DNA from 3 places in the Streptomyces lacaronensis genome. Region 2 is predicted to be linked to each of the others. Evidence: riboswitches for the same ligand, from Rfam matches in the RefSeq annotation. Region 2 holds a riboswitch; each other region holds the start of a gene.
The links. Region 2 has a riboswitch for cobalamin ahead of ACMTAK_RS37360 (cobalamin biosynthesis protein). Riboswitches for the same ligand answer to the same signal wherever they lie in the genome.

Region 1 (5,197 bases), 1.5 Mb from region 2:
TGGCCGCCCAGCGGCGCATGGATGTGGGCGGCGTCGCCCGCGAACAGTACGCGGCCCACGCGGTACTGCTCCAACTGGCGTGTCGCATCGCTGAAGCGCGAGGAGTTGTCCACGGCCCCGAGGGTGGTCTCCTCGCCGTACACCTCCCGCAGGGCGGTGGCGATCTCCTCGTGGGTGACGGGGGCGTCGCGGGCGGTGTCCATCTGGTCCGCGCGCCCGAAGGTGAAGCGGTAGAGGTCACCGTCGACCGGGACCAGCATGGCCCAGTAGTCGCCCACCTGACGGGTCAGGGTGCTGATGTGCCCCATCCGCTTCGGCACCAGCGAGGACACCGCGGTCAGCCGGATGTCGGTCAGCACCGCCTGATGGGTCCCGGCCCGCCCGGGAAACGGCAGCTCAAGCAGTTTGCGCACCGTGCTGTGGCCACCGTCGCACGCCACCAGATAGCGCGCCCGCACCTCCAGGCCGTCCGCCGTCACGACCACGCCGTCCTCGTCCGACTCGACCTTCGAGACGGCGGCGGAGCGCAGAACCCGCGCGCCCGCGGCGATCGCCCGCTCCTCGAGCACCTCCTCGATCTTCCACTGAGGGATGCCGATCACGCCGTTGTGCCTGGTCTGCCAGGGGGTGCAGTCCAAGGGCACGGGCAGCAGCGCGAAGTTCCCGCCCACCGGGCCACGCGGGGTGGCCCGCCGCAGCATCGGCTCCAACAGCCCGCGCGACTCCAGCAGTTCGGCCGTACGGGGCTGGATGGCACCGCCCTTCACCTGCTCGATGCGCTGGTCCAGCTTCTCCAGCACCAGGGTCTCGGCCCCGGCCAGCGCCAGCTCGTACGCCAGCATCAGCCCGGTGGGGCCGGCGCCCGCGATGACGACGTCGGTCGCGCCCTCTGCCATCTCCATCGTCCCCGCCATCTCCGTCTTCTCCGTCTTCTCCGTCGGCACGGTCACCCCTCCTCGATTTCTCGCCTCGGACTACATGTATACCAGGTGCAGAAATCTCCTGAGGGCAACTGCTCTGCTACGGTGGTCGTCGTGGACGGCAAGCCAGGGCTACGGGAGCGGAAGAAGCAGCGGACCCACGCGGCGATCTCCGAGGCGGCGATCACGCTCTTCCTCGAACACGGCTTCAACCAGGTCTCGGTGGCCCAGGTGGCCGAGGCGGCCGAGGTGTCCAAGCGCACGCTCTTCGCCTACTTCCCGGCGAAGGAGGACCTCGTGGTGCACCGCCTCGCCGACCACGAGACCGAAAGTGCCCGCGTCGTACGGGCCCGCCCGCCCCGCACCACCCCGCTGACCGCACTGCGCGAGCACTTCTTCAAGGGCCTGCGCGAACGGGACCCGATCACCGGGCTCAACGACCATCCCCAGATCCTCGAGCTCACCCGGATGATCCTCGACACACCCTCGCTGGTGGCCCGGATGGAGCGGTTCAAGGCAGGTGCCGAACGCGCGCTCGCGGAAGCCCTGCGGGAGACGGCGGACACCCCGGAACTCACCGCGCGGCTGGCCGCCGTCCAAATCGTCGCGGTCCAGTGGTCGCTGGCACAGGACAACACCGCACGCGTGACGTACGGGGAGCCGGCCGACGAGCGCTACCCGGGTGCGGTGGCCGACGCGGAGCACGCGTTCGCGCTGCTGGAGAACGGACTGCGGCACCTGCCCCCGCGGAAGTGACTCCGGGCCGCCCCGCACGGGTGCCTCCGGGGCGCCAGGCTCTCAGCTCAGGCCGTCGGGTGGCCTCACAACGCGAGAGGGCCCCGGATTTCTCCGCGGGCCCTCGTGCGTCTCGGTGTGGTCAGTTCGGGGCGGCCGCCATCGCCCGGCTCTCCTCGGCCTTCCCGGGCTTGGGGTTCAGCATCCGCTCGGCGAGTTCGCCGAAGAGGAGGCCGAAGCCACCCCAGAGGATCAGCTGCATGGCGAGGGCGGACAGCCGGAACCGCCACAGGACGGTGGCCGGGAAGTCCGCCGGGACCTCGTTGATGACGGGCAGGAAGGCGAACGCCAGCCCGATGACGACAGCGAAGGCGGCCACCGCGGCGACGGTGGCGTACCAGGTGCCCAGCTTCGGGGCGAGCCGCTTGCCGAGGATGGTGGCGGCGATCGCCAGGAGCACGCTGAGCACCATCATCAGGAAGTACAGCGTCGTCCGCTTGCCGATGGTGTCGCCGTTGCCGACGGCGGGCGGGCTGGCCGGGTACTTCAGGAACGGCACGACATAGACCGCGAGCAGCGCGCAGCCGGACAGCAGCAGCGCGGTGGCCCGCGGGCTGAAGCGGCCGACGCGGCCGAGGGCGACGCAGTAGGCGAGGGCGGCGATGCCGCCGAACGCGATCCCGTAGATGAGCACACCGGTGGCCAGGCCCGCGGTGGACTGCAGACTACGGGAGACGATCTCGACCTCGTGCTCATGCGCGGGGGCGTGGGCCTCCTCGAAGCCGATCGCGCGGTCGACGTTCGGCTCACCGAGGAAATAAGCGGCGATCAGGGCGAGCACACCGGCGCCAAGACCGGCGAGCATGCCCCGCACCAGCAGGTTTCTCACTGTTGCGGAGTTCATGGGGGTGCGGCGTCCCTCGCGTCAGTGGCAGGGGAAGCCGAGCAGATGGCGGGCGTCATGCACCCACTCGTGGACACCCGAGCCGGAGACGACCGCGGTGGCGCCCTGCTCGGCGCCGACGAAGTACAGCAGGACCAGCATCAGGATGCCGAAGAAGACGGCCCAGGGAGCTATCGCCTTCAGCGGCAGCGTGGTGGGGAGGGCGGGAGTGGTGGCTGTCGGCTGCGCGACATGCTGCGCCATGACAGTGGCCTCCTAAGGGAGTTCGCGTCCCATCTCGGTGGTGCACAAGACGATGGCTGCGGGTCTGACTCACGGAACGTCCCCTTCGGATACGTCCGTTCACAGTGGCGCGACCGTGCCGGATTCCCACCGGCTTCCGTCAGACCATCGTCGATATCGCACCGACGGTACCGCGTGTCGGATGCCTGGCCAAGACCGGCCACCCGGTGAGACGCCTCTCTGGTACCAGGCCGCCGGCCCCGGCAGGACACACACGCATCACTCGTCGCGGCCGTAATGGGGGCTGTTGGGCGGCAGGAAGCGGCCCCGGAGGCGGGTCAGCAGCTCGGAGGTCTCCATCGCGCGCTCGCCCAACTGGGAGGCCACGGCCAGGGCCAGGGCATCGACCACGGCCAGCGAGCCGAGCGTCTCGCGGGTGGCCCCGGAGGCGGAGAGGGTGGCGAGGAGGGTGACGGCCACGCGGTCGCCGAGCGCCGGGCCGAGGGCGTCGGTGATCAGGACGACCGGGGCGCCCACCTCCTCGGCGTGGTCGATGATGACCTCGATCTCCTTGAAGAGCCGGGCCGGGGCGAAGATCACCACGACGTCGTCCGCCGAGAGCGGCACCAGCGCGTCCGGCAGCCTGAAGCCCATGTCCGCGGTGTGACGGGCCTTGAGCCCCAGCCGGTTGAGCCTCAGCGCGAGGTACTCGGCGATGATGCCGGACGGGCCGGCGCCGAAGGTCATGACCTCCTTGGCGGGCAGCAGCCGCTCCACGGCCGCGGCGAAGGCGTCGGCGCGCAGACTGCGCCGGGTCTCGTGGATGACCTCGGCGGCGTCCTCGAAGACCCGGTCCAGCAGTTCCTCGGTGGATCCGGCCATGTGCTCGACGCGGCTGCGCAGTCGCGCGGAGGGCCGCATCAAGGTGGCGAGTGACCGGGCCACGGCGTGCTTGAGACCGGTGAAGCCGCTGTAGCCGAGGGCCTTGGCGGTACGGACCACCGTGGCGTCACTGGTGCCGGTGAGCGCGCCGAGTTCGCTGGCGGAGGAGAAGCCCACCTCCTGCGGATGCTCTCTGAGGAACGCCGCGACCTTCTGCTCGGCGGGAGCGAGCCGCGGCCAGGCGGCCGCCACCCGCTGCTGGAGCGGCGCACCCTCCGGGATCTCCGCCATTTCCATGGGTTGCCCTCTCTTGACGTGCGTCCGTAGCGCATCCTACTTTCCTCGCGTCGCATTCACGACAAGTTCGTAGCAGATACTACGGAGCCTTCCATGACCACTTCCGCCACCCCGACGCCCGGCTACCGCCCCCGGCCTGGGGCGGTCGACCGCCCCCAGTGGCCGGGCGGCGCCCGCTGCGCCGTGATGCTGAGCTTCGACGTGGACGGCCCGGCGCTGCTGGCCAACCTCGGCCACGCCCCCGACATCTGGCGCTCGCCACGGCTGTTCTCGCTCGGCGCCTACGGCCCGCACCGGGGCACCCCCCGGATTCTCGACCTGCTGGCGGACTTCCCCGTCCCCGCCACCTTCTTCGTCCCCGGCTGGACCGGCGAGAGCTGGCCCGACCTGCTGAAGACCATCGCGGACCACGGCCATGAGCTGGGCCATCACGGCTATATGCACGAGCTGTACTACTCCAAGTCCATCGCCGAGCAGCGCGCGCTCATCGAGCGCAGCCAGGAGATCTTCCAGCGGGTGGCCGGCACCACGGCCGTGGGGTTCCGCACCCCCTCCGGTGACTTCCGCGCCGACAGCCCCCAGCTGCTGCGCGATCTCGGCTTCTCCTACTCCAGCTCCATGCGCGGCGACGACCGCCCGTACCGCTGGCGGATCGACGGGCGCGACACCGACCTCATCGAGATCCCCGCGCAGTGGGAGCTGGACGACTTCCCCCAGTTCGCCTACAACGACGTCCCGGCGGAGCCGCGCAGCCAGGACCGGATCGCCGGCACCGAACTCACCCTGGACAACTGGCGGCGGGAGTTCGACGGCTACTACCGCTACGGGCTCTGCTACGTCGTGATGATGCACCCGGAAGTCATGGGCAAGCCGAGCCGGGCGCTGCTGCTGCGCCGGCTGATCGAGCACATCCGCTCCCATGACGACGTGTGGTTCGCCACCGGAAGCCAGATCGCCCAGTGGTGGCGGACCCACCACTGAGCGGACCCACCACTGAGCGCCAGGGACGAGACGGAAGGAGAACGCGGTGAAGAGCGAGCAGGCGCGGCCCCGGCTGGAGGAGAACCCGCCCTGGCCGGACGGCGCCCGGTGCGCGGTCGTGGTGACGGTCAACCTCGACGCGGAGCTGTTCTGGCTGCGGCTGGACGAGTCCTGCCACGAGCGGCCCAAGACCCTGTCCATGGGCGAGTACGGCCCGAAGCGCGGTGCTCCCCGGATGCTCGACGCCCTCGACGCG
Region 2 (5,197 bases):
CGTCGCTCTCCAGCGAGCCGTGCCAGTGCGTGCCCCACACCGAGCCCACCCGGCAGCCGTCCAGGAAGGGCTCCTCGGCCCCGTCCAGCAGCTCGGCGACCCCGTGGTGGATCTCGTAGCCCTCCACCCGCTCGCCGAGCGCCTCGCCCACCGGCCGGGCCAGGGTCTTCTCGGTCGCGAACCGCACCCGCACCGGCAGCAGCCCGAGCCCGGCGACCGTTCCGGCCTTCGACTCGACCTCGTCCTCGATGCGCTCCCCGAGCGCCTGGAAGCCGCCGCAGACGCCCAGCACCGGACGGCCCTCGGCGGCCCGCCGGGCGATCGCGTCGGCCAGCCCGCGCTCACGCAGCCACTCCAGCGCCCTTACGGTGCCCCGGGTGCCCGGCAGCACCACCAGATCGGCGTCGGCCAGCTCCTCGGGCCGGTCCACGAACCGCACGATCACGCCCGGCTCCGCCGCCAGCGCGTCCACGTCCGTGAAGTTGGACATCAGCGGCACGGCGGCCACCGCTATCCGCAGGACATCCGCGCCGTAAGGGGGCGCCACGACGCTCTCCCGCACCGCGCCGCGCAGCGACACCCGCAGCCCGTCCTCCTCGTCGATGCCCAGCCCGTGGGCGAACGGGAGTACCCCGACGGTCGGGCGCCCGGTGAGGTCGCGCAGCATCTCGAGACCGGGCTCCAGGAGGCTCACATCGCCGCGGAACTTGTTCACCAAGTAGGCGGCCACATGCCGTTGGTCCGCCGCCGACAGCAGCGCGGTCGTGCCGAAGAAGGACGCGAAGACGCCACCGCGGTCGATGTCCCCGACCACCACGACCGGAAGCCCGGCGGCGCGCGCCAGCCCCATGTTGACGATGTCGGTGCGGCGCAGATTGATCTCGGCCGGGCTGCCCGCGCCCTCGCAGATCACCGCGTCATGGGCGCTCCGCAGCTCCTCCAGGCACTCCGTGACGGTCCCCAGCAGCGCCTCACGCCCCGCGGAGAGCCTTTCGCCCGGCGAGGGGGCTCCGGGCCCGCCGAAGTACCCGCGCGCGCTCAGCTCGCCCACCGGCCTGCCCAGCAGCACCACTTGGCTGCTGCGGTCGCTGCCAGGCTTCAGCAGGACCGGGTTCATCAGCGCGCTCGGCTCGACGCGCGCGGCGGCGGCCTGCATGGCCTGGGCCCGCCCGATCTCCGCCCCCTCCCGCGTGACGAAGGAGTTGAGCGACATGTTCTGCGCCTTGAAGGGCGCCACGCTGACGCCCTTACGGGCGAGCCACCGGCAGATCCCGGCCGTCACCACGCTTTTGCCCGCGTCGGAGGTCGTGCCCGCGACGAGCAGCCCCCCGCCGCGCGCCCCGGAACCGTCCGTGCCGCCCTTACCGCGTATCCCGCTCATCCGCCGCCCCTTCCCAAGGCCCGGAGCCGCCTCGTCAACGCCCGCAGGACCGGCCGGGCCGCCATGGACACCCCGAGCGCCAGGACGCCGACGCGCCGCGACAGCCGTATCGCCCGCTCGATGTCGGCCGACTCCACCGGCCGCCCGCCGGAGTTGAGCACCGGCCGGTGTTCGACCCGGCCGCCGTACGCGAGGGTGCCGCCCAGCCGGACGCCGAGCGCACCCGCGAAGGACGCCTCCACGGGGCCCGCGTTGGGGCTCGGATGGCGTCGGCCGTCGCGCCGCCAGGCGCGCCACGCACCGCGCGGATCGGGGCCCGCGAGGGTCGCCAGGGCCGCCGTAAGGCGTGCACCGGGCCAGCCGGCCACATCGTCCAGCCGGGCCGCCGACCAGCCGAACCGCCGGTAGCGCGGCGACTTGTGGCCCACCATGGCGTCCAGGGTGTTGACGGCGCGGAAACCTATGAGCCCCGGCACGCCGCCCACGGCGCCCCACATCAGCGCGCCCACGACCGCGTCGGAGGTGTTCTCGGCGACCGATTCGACGACCGCGCGGGCGATCTGCGGCCCGTCCAGCGCCTGCGGATCGCGGCCGCACAGATGCGGCAGCCGCTCCCGGGCGACATCGAGGTCCCCGGCGGCCAGCGCTCCGCCGACGGCCCGTGCCTCACGGCCCAGGCTCGTGCCGCCCAGCACGGCCCAGGTGGCGGCGGCGGTCAGCGCGACCTCCGCGCCACGGCGGCCGTCAAGGCCCCGTACAGCGCGGGTCAGCAGCGCCGCACCGGCGGCCGCGCCGCCCGCGCACAACGCGGTGTGCAGGGCCCCGTAACCCCGGTGGTCGCGCCACAGCAGGCGCTCGGCGGCCGCGGCGGCGCGCCCGAACGCGGCCACCGGATGGCCGCGGCGCGGATCGCCCGTGGCGAGGTCGCCGAGGAAGCCGAGGGCCGCGCCGCACGCGAACGAGGCGTGGTCGGCACGCATCCGTCAGGCCGCCGTCACGCCTCGGCGCGGCGATGCGGAACCAGACGGGCCAGAGGGGCCGGAAGAGCCGAATCGGACAGGGAGGGCTGGCGGCGTGGCGATGCCGGGCATGGCGGTATGTCCTCACTCAGGGTCCGCGCCCTGGTTCGACGTGACCGGCGGTGAGAGTCTCCTGGCTCCCGGATCCGCGGCCCTCCCGGTCTTCCAGCCCCGCGTACGCGACGAACCGTACGGACGAGCCGTGACCCCATACAGGCGATGGGAGGGTGCTCCCCGGTGACAGTGGCGGGACCGCGCCGGATTCTCACCGGCTTCCTCTCCTGCCGCCGTTTGGCTCGGGAAGTCCACCATGGGCCGCGAATGGCCGTCAACTCGCATATGACCCATGACGCCCGAGTGTGCCGAGCCCCACAGACAACCGCACCTCACAGGACGGCCGCCGGACGGTCGGCGCTGGTCAGCGCCACCATCCGGCGGCCGGTGGGTCGTTCGGGGAAGCGGGTCCTCAGGCGACGATCAGATATCAGGCGACGATCAGGTAGATGCCGTACACCACGACCGCGGCGCACACCGCGAAGCAGGCGTACGCGCCGGTGCGGGCGAGCGGGGAGGCGCCCACCGTGCCACCGGGCACGGCGGCCGTGCGGCCCTGCTCCGGCGCCGCCTTACGGGAGGTGCCGACGATGCCCAGGGTGAAGACGCCCACCATGGCGACCGTCACCGCGAGACTGATGCCGAAGACCTGACCGAGTGCCGCCCAGTCGATGCTCATGTTTCCTGGCTCCTTAGCGGGTGGTGCTGCTCGCGACGGCGGGGGTGGGGGACTGCTCGGGCGTGCTCTCCGAGGTGCCGTCCTCGGGGGCGGCGCTCGGCGCACCGGCGGGCGGCGGGGCCACGGACCGCAGGGCGGCCGTGACGGCGCCCACCGGCTCCTGGGTGCCGACCTCGTTGACGTTGGTGTGGTCCACGGGCTTGCGGCGCGACAGCATCCAGATCGCCCCGCAGGCCAGGACGGCGAGCACGGCCACCGCCGTGATTCCCGCGTTCCCCTGGTCGGCCAGGAGCGCGGCGGCGCCCGCCACCAGACCGGCGGCCGGCAGGGTCAGCACCCAGGCGACCACCATCCGGCCCGCGGTCGACCAGCGCACCACGGCGCCCTTACGGCCGACACCCGCGCCCATCACGGCGCCCGAGCAGACCTGGGTGGTGGAGAGCGCGAAGCCGATGTGGGAGGAGGCGAGGATGACGGTGGCGGCGCCGGTCTGGGCGGCGAAGCCCTGCGGCGGCTGGATGTCGGTGATGCCCTTGCCCATGGTGCGGATGATGCGCCAGCCGCCCAGGTAGGTGCCGAGCGCGATGGCCAGGCCCGCCGAGACGATGACCCACAGCGGCGGGTCGGAGTCGGGCGCCACCACGTTCCCGGTGACCAGCGCCAGGGTGATCACGCCCATCGTCTTCTGGGCGTCGTTGGTGCCGTGGGCCAGGGAGACCAGGGCGGCCGAGGCGATCTGCCCCGCGCGGTAGCCCTTCGCGGTGTCCTCCGGGGAGCGGTCGCGGCCGAGCCGGTAGGTCAGCCGGGTGGCGGCCAGCGTGGCGATGCCGGCCACGATCGGCGCGGCGACGGCGGGGATCAGGACCTTCATGACGATCGCGTCGCCGTTGACCCCGTCCAGGCCCACGGAGACCACGGTGGCGCCGATCAGACCGCCGAACAGGGCGTGCGAGGAGCTGGAGGGGAGTCCGGCGAGCCACGTCACCAGGTTCCACAGGATCGCGCCGACGAGTCCCGCGAAGATCACTTCTGGCTGGATACCGGATCCCTCGTCGATGATCCCACCGGAGATGGTCTTGGCCACCTCCACGGACAGGAACGCGCCGACGAGATTGAGGACGGCCGACATCGCCACCGCCACCCTGGGCCCGAGTGCTCCCGTGGAGATGGTGGTGGCCATGGCGTTAGCCGTGTCGTGAAAGCCGTTCGTGAAGTCGAACACCAAGGCCGTGACGATCACGATCCCGATGAGAAGCGTGATGTGTTCCATACACCCGGTCAATCAGTTCGAAGGTCGTTAGTGGCACGGTGAAACGTAAGGAAACAGGGTGAACGGGAGATGAACTGAGCAGGGCGTCAGGGTGACATGGTTGCGGGGTCGCTAAAGCCCGGTGAATTCCAGCCTACGTTCCCATGTCGTATGGGAGTTGAGCCGGGATCGAGGGCCGCCGGAGCAGGCCCCGGGACCGGCCTCGCGGGCGTCCGCCGTCCCCTCTGCGTTCACCGCCCGGAGTCGGGTGCCCACGAGGCACGGTCGTAGTCGCCCGCCGTGCCCGTTCCGGTCCCGCCGCCGCGCGGCCGGTGGCCGCCTGGAAGGATCGGGCCCCGGAGGTGAGGGCAGGTGACCCAGTCGCGATCCACGCGGCAGCCGCAGCCGCGGCTGACGCATCCCCTGCGGCAGGCATGGACGCAGGTGGTGAGTACGGCCCGCAGGACCACCGCCGACGGCCTGGTCGTCGGCACCTCGGGCAATGTCTCGGCCCGGGTCGGCGACACCGTCCTGGTGACCCCGAGCGGCGTCCCTTACGACCGGCTCGGCCCCAGGGACGCCGTCGCCGTCGATCTGGACGGGCGGCAGGTCCTCGGCACGCTGAAGCCCACCAGCGAGCTGCCCATGCACCTGGCGGTCTACCGGGAGACCGACGCCGAGGCCGTGGTCCACACCCACGCCGTCCACGCCACGGCCGTCTCCACGCTCGTCGACGAGCTCCCCGCGATCCACTACATGACCGCGGCCCTCGGCGGCCCGGTCCGCGTCGCGCCCTACGCGCTCTACGGCACGGA
Region 3 (5,197 bases), 1.6 Mb from region 2:
ATCCCTGTGCCTTGCTGAGGGCCGGCGTGTTCGATCGGTACGAAGTGGCCGAACTGAAGCGTGATGAGGGCAACTTCAATCGCTGCGACGTCAACCTGAAGGAGCGCGACGAGGAGGTCGTGGATGTCAGGGTGGAGCTCGACGCCGATTCGCTGCCCGAGGCCGTGACGAGGAAGACCAAGGGCAGGGTCACCGTTGTGGAGCACGCTGCCGAGGGCGACGAGTGCGTGCGGGCCATCGCGGTGAACGGTGCTCGCGACAACAGCCTTCGGATCACCGCGGTCGCGAGACGGCCTGCGGAGATCAAGGAGCCGCTGTGCGACACCGCGGATGTCGCCACACGATTCGCGGTCAATGTGCTCAACCGTGGTGAGATTCCCCGGCGTTCCCGGGGCTTCCCGTCCAATTCGCTGGCGCACCAGGACGCGTGCACGCTTCTGGGCGCCAAGACGCTGGAGAAGGTGCCCGGCATCGACGCCCGGGACCCGGACGTCGGATTCGGTCGCTGGGACTGCCAGTGGAAGAGCACCACCAGCGAGTACGAGGTGGACTTGCGCTTCGACCAAGGCGACCTGCCCAGCGACGAGAACACCCGGTCGACCAGGCTCGGCGATCACCAGGCCATTGTTATGCCGGAGGACGAGGGCCCGGGGAGCTGCCGTGTCGAGGTGGTCTACCGTGACTACACGGGCCTCGACCGGGTGAAGGGCACCGAGCGGGTGGTCCTCGTCCTCAAGGGGGCGGGCCGCAAGGGACGGCCCTGCGAACTGGCGACCGACCTTGCCGGGTCGGCCGCCGCCGCGCTGCCACCTGCCTGAACTGCCGCCGTGGGGCCGCCTGCCTGAGCCGCCGGCCCGTGTGAGTCCGCGGCGACGACGAGTCCGTTGTCGCTTTCGAGCCTGTGGAGTTCCGGTCAGTCCGTGGAGTCGGGCCCGGTCCGCTCGGTCGCGAGCAGATGAATGAGCAGCAGCACGATCCCGGAGATCAGGAAGACGCGGGTGGCGGCCTCCAGCCCGTTCCACTGCTTGGACTGCCACATGGCGAACCACTCGCCACCGATGGCGATGAACCCGGCGCCGAACAGCAGCATCAGCATCAACAGCCCCACGGTGCTGGCCTGGCGGGCGCGGCGGACGCTGCCTCCGCGCAGTCCCACGCCCCACATGGCCGTCGCGGCGAGGAGGACCAGGGCGGCGACGCTCTCCCAGACGATGATGGCGACGTAGGCGGTGTCCTGGAGCGCGGTGGACTTGATGGCCCGCCACATCAGGTCGTCGTCCTTGAACGTGGTGTCCATCGCCAGGACATGGCGGACGAATTGCTGATTGGAGTCGAAGTCGGTGATGTTGCCGAGGGCGACAAGCGCGATGTAGAGGGCGATCGTCCCGGTGAGCACCCCCGATACGGCGGAGTAGGTACGAGGGGAACGTATTCTGCCGGTGCGCTCGCTCACGATGACTCTGTCTCCCCGTTGTATTCGGTTGATCGGACCGAGCCGTAGCGTACAACTGTCTGGATCACAGCGGTCATGGACGCCGTAGGTGATGCGCTGTTGTGCCCTCCGGGCGGAGGTCCCGGAGGGCGCGACGTGGTCTTTGCCGGAGCGTCAGCCGGTGAAGGTCAGCGAGGCGAGGACGCTGTGAGGTCGGGGGTGGCGATCTCGCCGGACGGCGGGACCGCCACGCCCCGAACCCCAGCAACGCAAAATCGCAGGGCGGTGACAAGGAAAGCGAGAGAAGTCACCCGTTCGGCTCAGCGGGCCCGGTGGCGGGGAGACGCAGGTCACATCCGTCCATGTCACAGGGGACCGGGCTGCCTCGTCTCGGGGGTGTAGCCACTGACAACCACGGAGGAGCACACCATGGACGCGCGACTGAACTACTCCGCCAGCCCCACCGCGGGCAAGGTCCTCAAGCCCGTCATGGCGGCGGGCAAGGCGGTCAAGGACTCGCCGCTGCCGCCCGCCACGCAGGAGCTGGTGGCGCTGCGCGTGAGCCAGATCAACGGCTGCGCCGTCTGCCTCGACATGCACACCAAGGAGGCCGCCGCGGCCGGTGAGACCGCCGTGCGGCTCAACCTGGTGGCGGCGTGGCGGGAGGCCACTGTCTTCACCGACGCCGAGCGTGCCGCGCTGGAGCTGGCGGAAGAGGGGACCCGGGTCGCGGACGCGGCCGGTGGCGTCGGCGACGAGGTGTGGGCGAACGCCGCCAAGCACTACGACGCGGAGCAGCTCACCGCCCTGGTGATCCTGGTCTCCTTCATGAATATGGCGAACCGGTTGAATGTCATCACCCAGCAGCCGGCGGGCGACTACCGGGTCGGGCAGTTCCATTGATCGGTGCCAGTCCGGCCGGCCGGTCGTTGAGGGGGGGAATCGGCGTGAGCGAGGTCGAGGAGTTCGAGGAGCTGCGGCCACTGCTGTTCTCGATCGCCTACCGGATCCTGGGCAGTGTGAGCGAGGCCGAGGACGCGGTGCAGGACACATGGCTGCGCTTCGACGGCTCGGCCACCCGGCCCACGTCCACCAAGGCATATCTGTCGGCCACGGTGACCCGCGTCTCGATCGACGTGCTGCGCTCCGCGCGGGTGCGACGGGAGGAATACGTGGGCCCGTGGTTCCCCGAGCCGCTGCTCAGCGACCCGTACCAGGATCCGGCCCGGGCGGTGGAGCTGGCCGACTCGGTGTCGATGGCGGCGCTGCTGCTCCTGGAGCGGCTCAGCCCGCTGGAGCGGGCGGTGTTCGTACTGCGGGAGGTGTTCGGCTTCGGATTCGACGAGATCGCCACGGCGGTGGAACGGTCGGAGACGGCATGCCGGCAGCTGCTGGTGCGGGCGCGGCGCCACATGCGGGCCGGACGGCCCCGGTTCGCGGCGGACCGGCAGGAGCGGCAGGAGCTGGCCACCCGGTTCTTCGACGCGCTGAAGGACGGCGACGTGGGCGGGCTGCGGAAGCTGCTGGCCGCCGATGTGCGGCTGGTCGGGGACGGTGGCGGCAAGGCCCCGCAGCTGGCCAGGGCCGTCATGGGCGCGGAGAACGTGGCGCGGTTGCTGGGCGGTGTCTTCCCCTGGCTGCTGCGGATCGATGTGTCGTTGGAGCCGCACGAGGTCAACGGCCAGCCCGGCGCGATCGTCCGCGACCGGGACGGCAAGGTGCTCCACACCCTGGCCCTCGATGTGCTCGACGGGCAGATCCAGACCATCCGCACGGTGGTCAACCCCGACAAGCTCGGCCACCTCGGGCCGGTCGGCGACGCCTGGGCCGTGGACCGAGAGGTGAAGCGGGCCCGTCGGCGGCCGAACTGACCGTGGGACGTGGCGGCTCGACGCTCTTGGTAGTCTCGGGGAGCCAGTCGTGCCACATCCGAGGCCAGGGAATCCGGTGCGAATCCGGAACTGACGCGCAGCGGTGAGGGGGACGGGCGGGGCATGTGACACCACTGGGAGGAGTCCGCGGCGGCCGTGGGGCCGTCGCGAACGAGCACCGGGAAGGGGCCCCGTCCGGACGAGCCCGAGTCCGAAGACCTGCTGGCACCTCCGCGCCCGGTGTGCGGAGGACGTCCGTAGGCCAGGCTCCGCGTACGAGCCCCGACCACCGAGGCTGCCCGTGCTCCGCTCCGCCCGCCGTACCGCGGCGTTCCTGCTCGCCCCCGCTCTTCTGCTCACCGCGTGCGGTGGCTCCGGCCATGACGACGCCGGCGCCGGAAGGCCCGCCGGTGCGGGCTATCCGCGCACGATCGACAACTGCGGCCACAAGGTCACCTTGAAGTCCGCCCCGAAGCGGGCCCTGTCGCTCAACCAGGGCAGCACGGAGATCCTGCTCTCGCTCGGCCTCGCCGACCGCATGGCAGCCACCGCCACCTGGACCGACCCGGTGATGAAGGGCCTGGAGAAGGCCAATGCCACGGTGCCCCGTCTGGCCGACAACGCGCCGTCCTTCGAGAAGTCCCTGGACGCCGAACCCGACTTCGTCACCGCCTCGTTCGTCTCCACCCTCGGCAAGGGCGGCGTGGCCACCCGCGAGCAGTTCGAGAAGCTGGGCGTGCCCACGTATGTCTCGCCGTCCGACTGCGCGGCGGGCAGGGACGCCGACAGCGGTGGCGACGGCTCCCGCGGCAAGCCCCTCACGCTTGATGCGGTGTACGGCGAAATAAGCGACCTTGCCCACGCGTTCGGTGTCGACGAGCGCGGTGAGAGGCTCGTCGCGCGGCTGAAGGAGCGCGTCCGCAGGGCCACGGAGGGAGTGGACGCCTCCGGTGTCTCCCTCATGTACTGGTTCGCCAACTCCCAGTCGCCGTACCTCGCCGGCTGCTGTGGCGCGCCGGGTGCCATCACCCGGGCCGTCGGGGCGGAGAACGCCTTCTCCGACACCCACGACGAGTGGCCGCAGATCAACTGGGAGACCGTGGCCGACCGCGACCCGGACGTCATCGTCCTCGGCGACCTCACGCGCAGGCAGCAGACCGCGGAGACCGCCAGGGCCAAGACGCGCTTCCTCGAGACCAACGCCGCCACCCGCGATCTCACCGCCGTGCGGAAGAAGCGGTACATCCTGCTGAGCGGGCAGGCCATGAACCCGTCCCTCCGTACGGTCGAAGGGGTGGAGCAGGTCGCCGCCGGGCTGCGCGACTTCGGGCTCGCCAAGTGAGTACTCGAAAGGTGAGCACCCGCCGCGCGGGTACCCGCCTCCTGAGCACCCGCCTCCTGAGCACCCGCCTCCTGCTGCTGGTCGCGGGCGGGCCGGCCGCGCTGCTCGCGTCGGTCGCGTTCGCCGTGACCACCGGCCCGGCCGACATCTCCACCGCCGACGTATGGGCGGCGGTCACCGCCCATCTGGGCCTGGGGGAGAGCACCTTGCCGCCGCTTCGGGATGGCATCGTGTGGAACCTGCGCATGCCGCGCACACTGCTCGCCGCGGTGTGCGGGGCGGGTCTGGCCCTCTGCGGGGCCGTGATGCAGTCCCTGCTGCGCAATCCACTGGCCGATCCCTTCGTGCTCGGGGTGTCCTCGGGTGCCTCCACGGGCGCCGTCACCGTGGTCGTGCTCGGCGTGGGCGGCGGGGCCGTGTCCCTGTCGGCGGGCGCGTTCACCGGTGCGTTGCTGTCGTTCGGCCTGGTGCTGGTACTCAGCCACAGCCTCGGCGGCAGCACCGACCGCGTGGTGCTGTCCGGAGTGGCCGCCATGCAGCTGTTCTCCGCGC

Region 1: another riboswitch for cobalamin. It lies ahead of ACMTAK_RS44075 (CbtB domain-containing protein); the one in region 2 lies ahead of ACMTAK_RS37360 (cobalamin biosynthesis protein).
Region 3: another riboswitch for cobalamin. It lies ahead of ACMTAK_RS44290 (ABC transporter substrate-binding protein); the one in region 2 lies ahead of ACMTAK_RS37360 (cobalamin biosynthesis protein).

Annotation. Positions count from the first base shown of each region.
Region 1 covers NZ_JBLHDK010000003.1:10,186,899-10,192,095, reverse strand. Annotated here, with positions in the region: gene ACMTAK_RS44090 (FAD-dependent monooxygenase) at 1-896, opposite strand, end outside; gene ACMTAK_RS44085 (TetR/AcrR family transcriptional regulator) at 1,026-1,676, shown strand; gene ACMTAK_RS44080 (CbtA family protein) at 1,798-2,559, opposite strand; gene ACMTAK_RS44075 (CbtB domain-containing protein) at 2,581-2,802, opposite strand; cobalamin riboswitch at 2,859-2,992, opposite strand; gene ACMTAK_RS44070 (MurR/RpiR family transcriptional regulator) at 3,061-3,960, opposite strand; gene ACMTAK_RS44065 (polysaccharide deacetylase family protein) at 4,054-4,941, shown strand; gene ACMTAK_RS44060 (polysaccharide deacetylase family protein) at 4,988-5,197, shown strand, end outside.
Region 2 covers NZ_JBLHDK010000003.1:8,673,115-8,678,311, forward strand. Annotated here, with positions in the region: gene ACMTAK_RS37355 (cobyric acid synthase) at 1-1,381, opposite strand, end outside; gene ACMTAK_RS37360 (cobalamin biosynthesis protein) at 1,378-2,361, opposite strand; cobalamin riboswitch at 2,508-2,725, opposite strand; gene ACMTAK_RS37365 (hypothetical protein) at 2,885-3,133, opposite strand; gene ACMTAK_RS37370 (inorganic phosphate transporter) at 3,147-4,403, opposite strand; gene ACMTAK_RS37375 (class II aldolase/adducin family protein) at 4,755-5,197, shown strand, end outside.
Region 3 covers NZ_JBLHDK010000003.1:10,227,954-10,233,150, forward strand. Annotated here, with positions in the region: gene ACMTAK_RS44270 (serine/threonine-protein kinase) at 1-818, shown strand, start outside; gene ACMTAK_RS44275 (DUF2165 domain-containing protein) at 914-1,453, opposite strand; gene ACMTAK_RS44280 (carboxymuconolactone decarboxylase family protein) at 1,862-2,335, shown strand; gene ACMTAK_RS44285 (RNA polymerase sigma-70 factor) at 2,380-3,303, shown strand; cobalamin riboswitch at 3,331-3,544, shown strand; gene ACMTAK_RS44290 (ABC transporter substrate-binding protein) at 3,605-4,645, shown strand; gene ACMTAK_RS44295 (FecCD family ABC transporter permease) at 4,702-5,197, shown strand, end outside.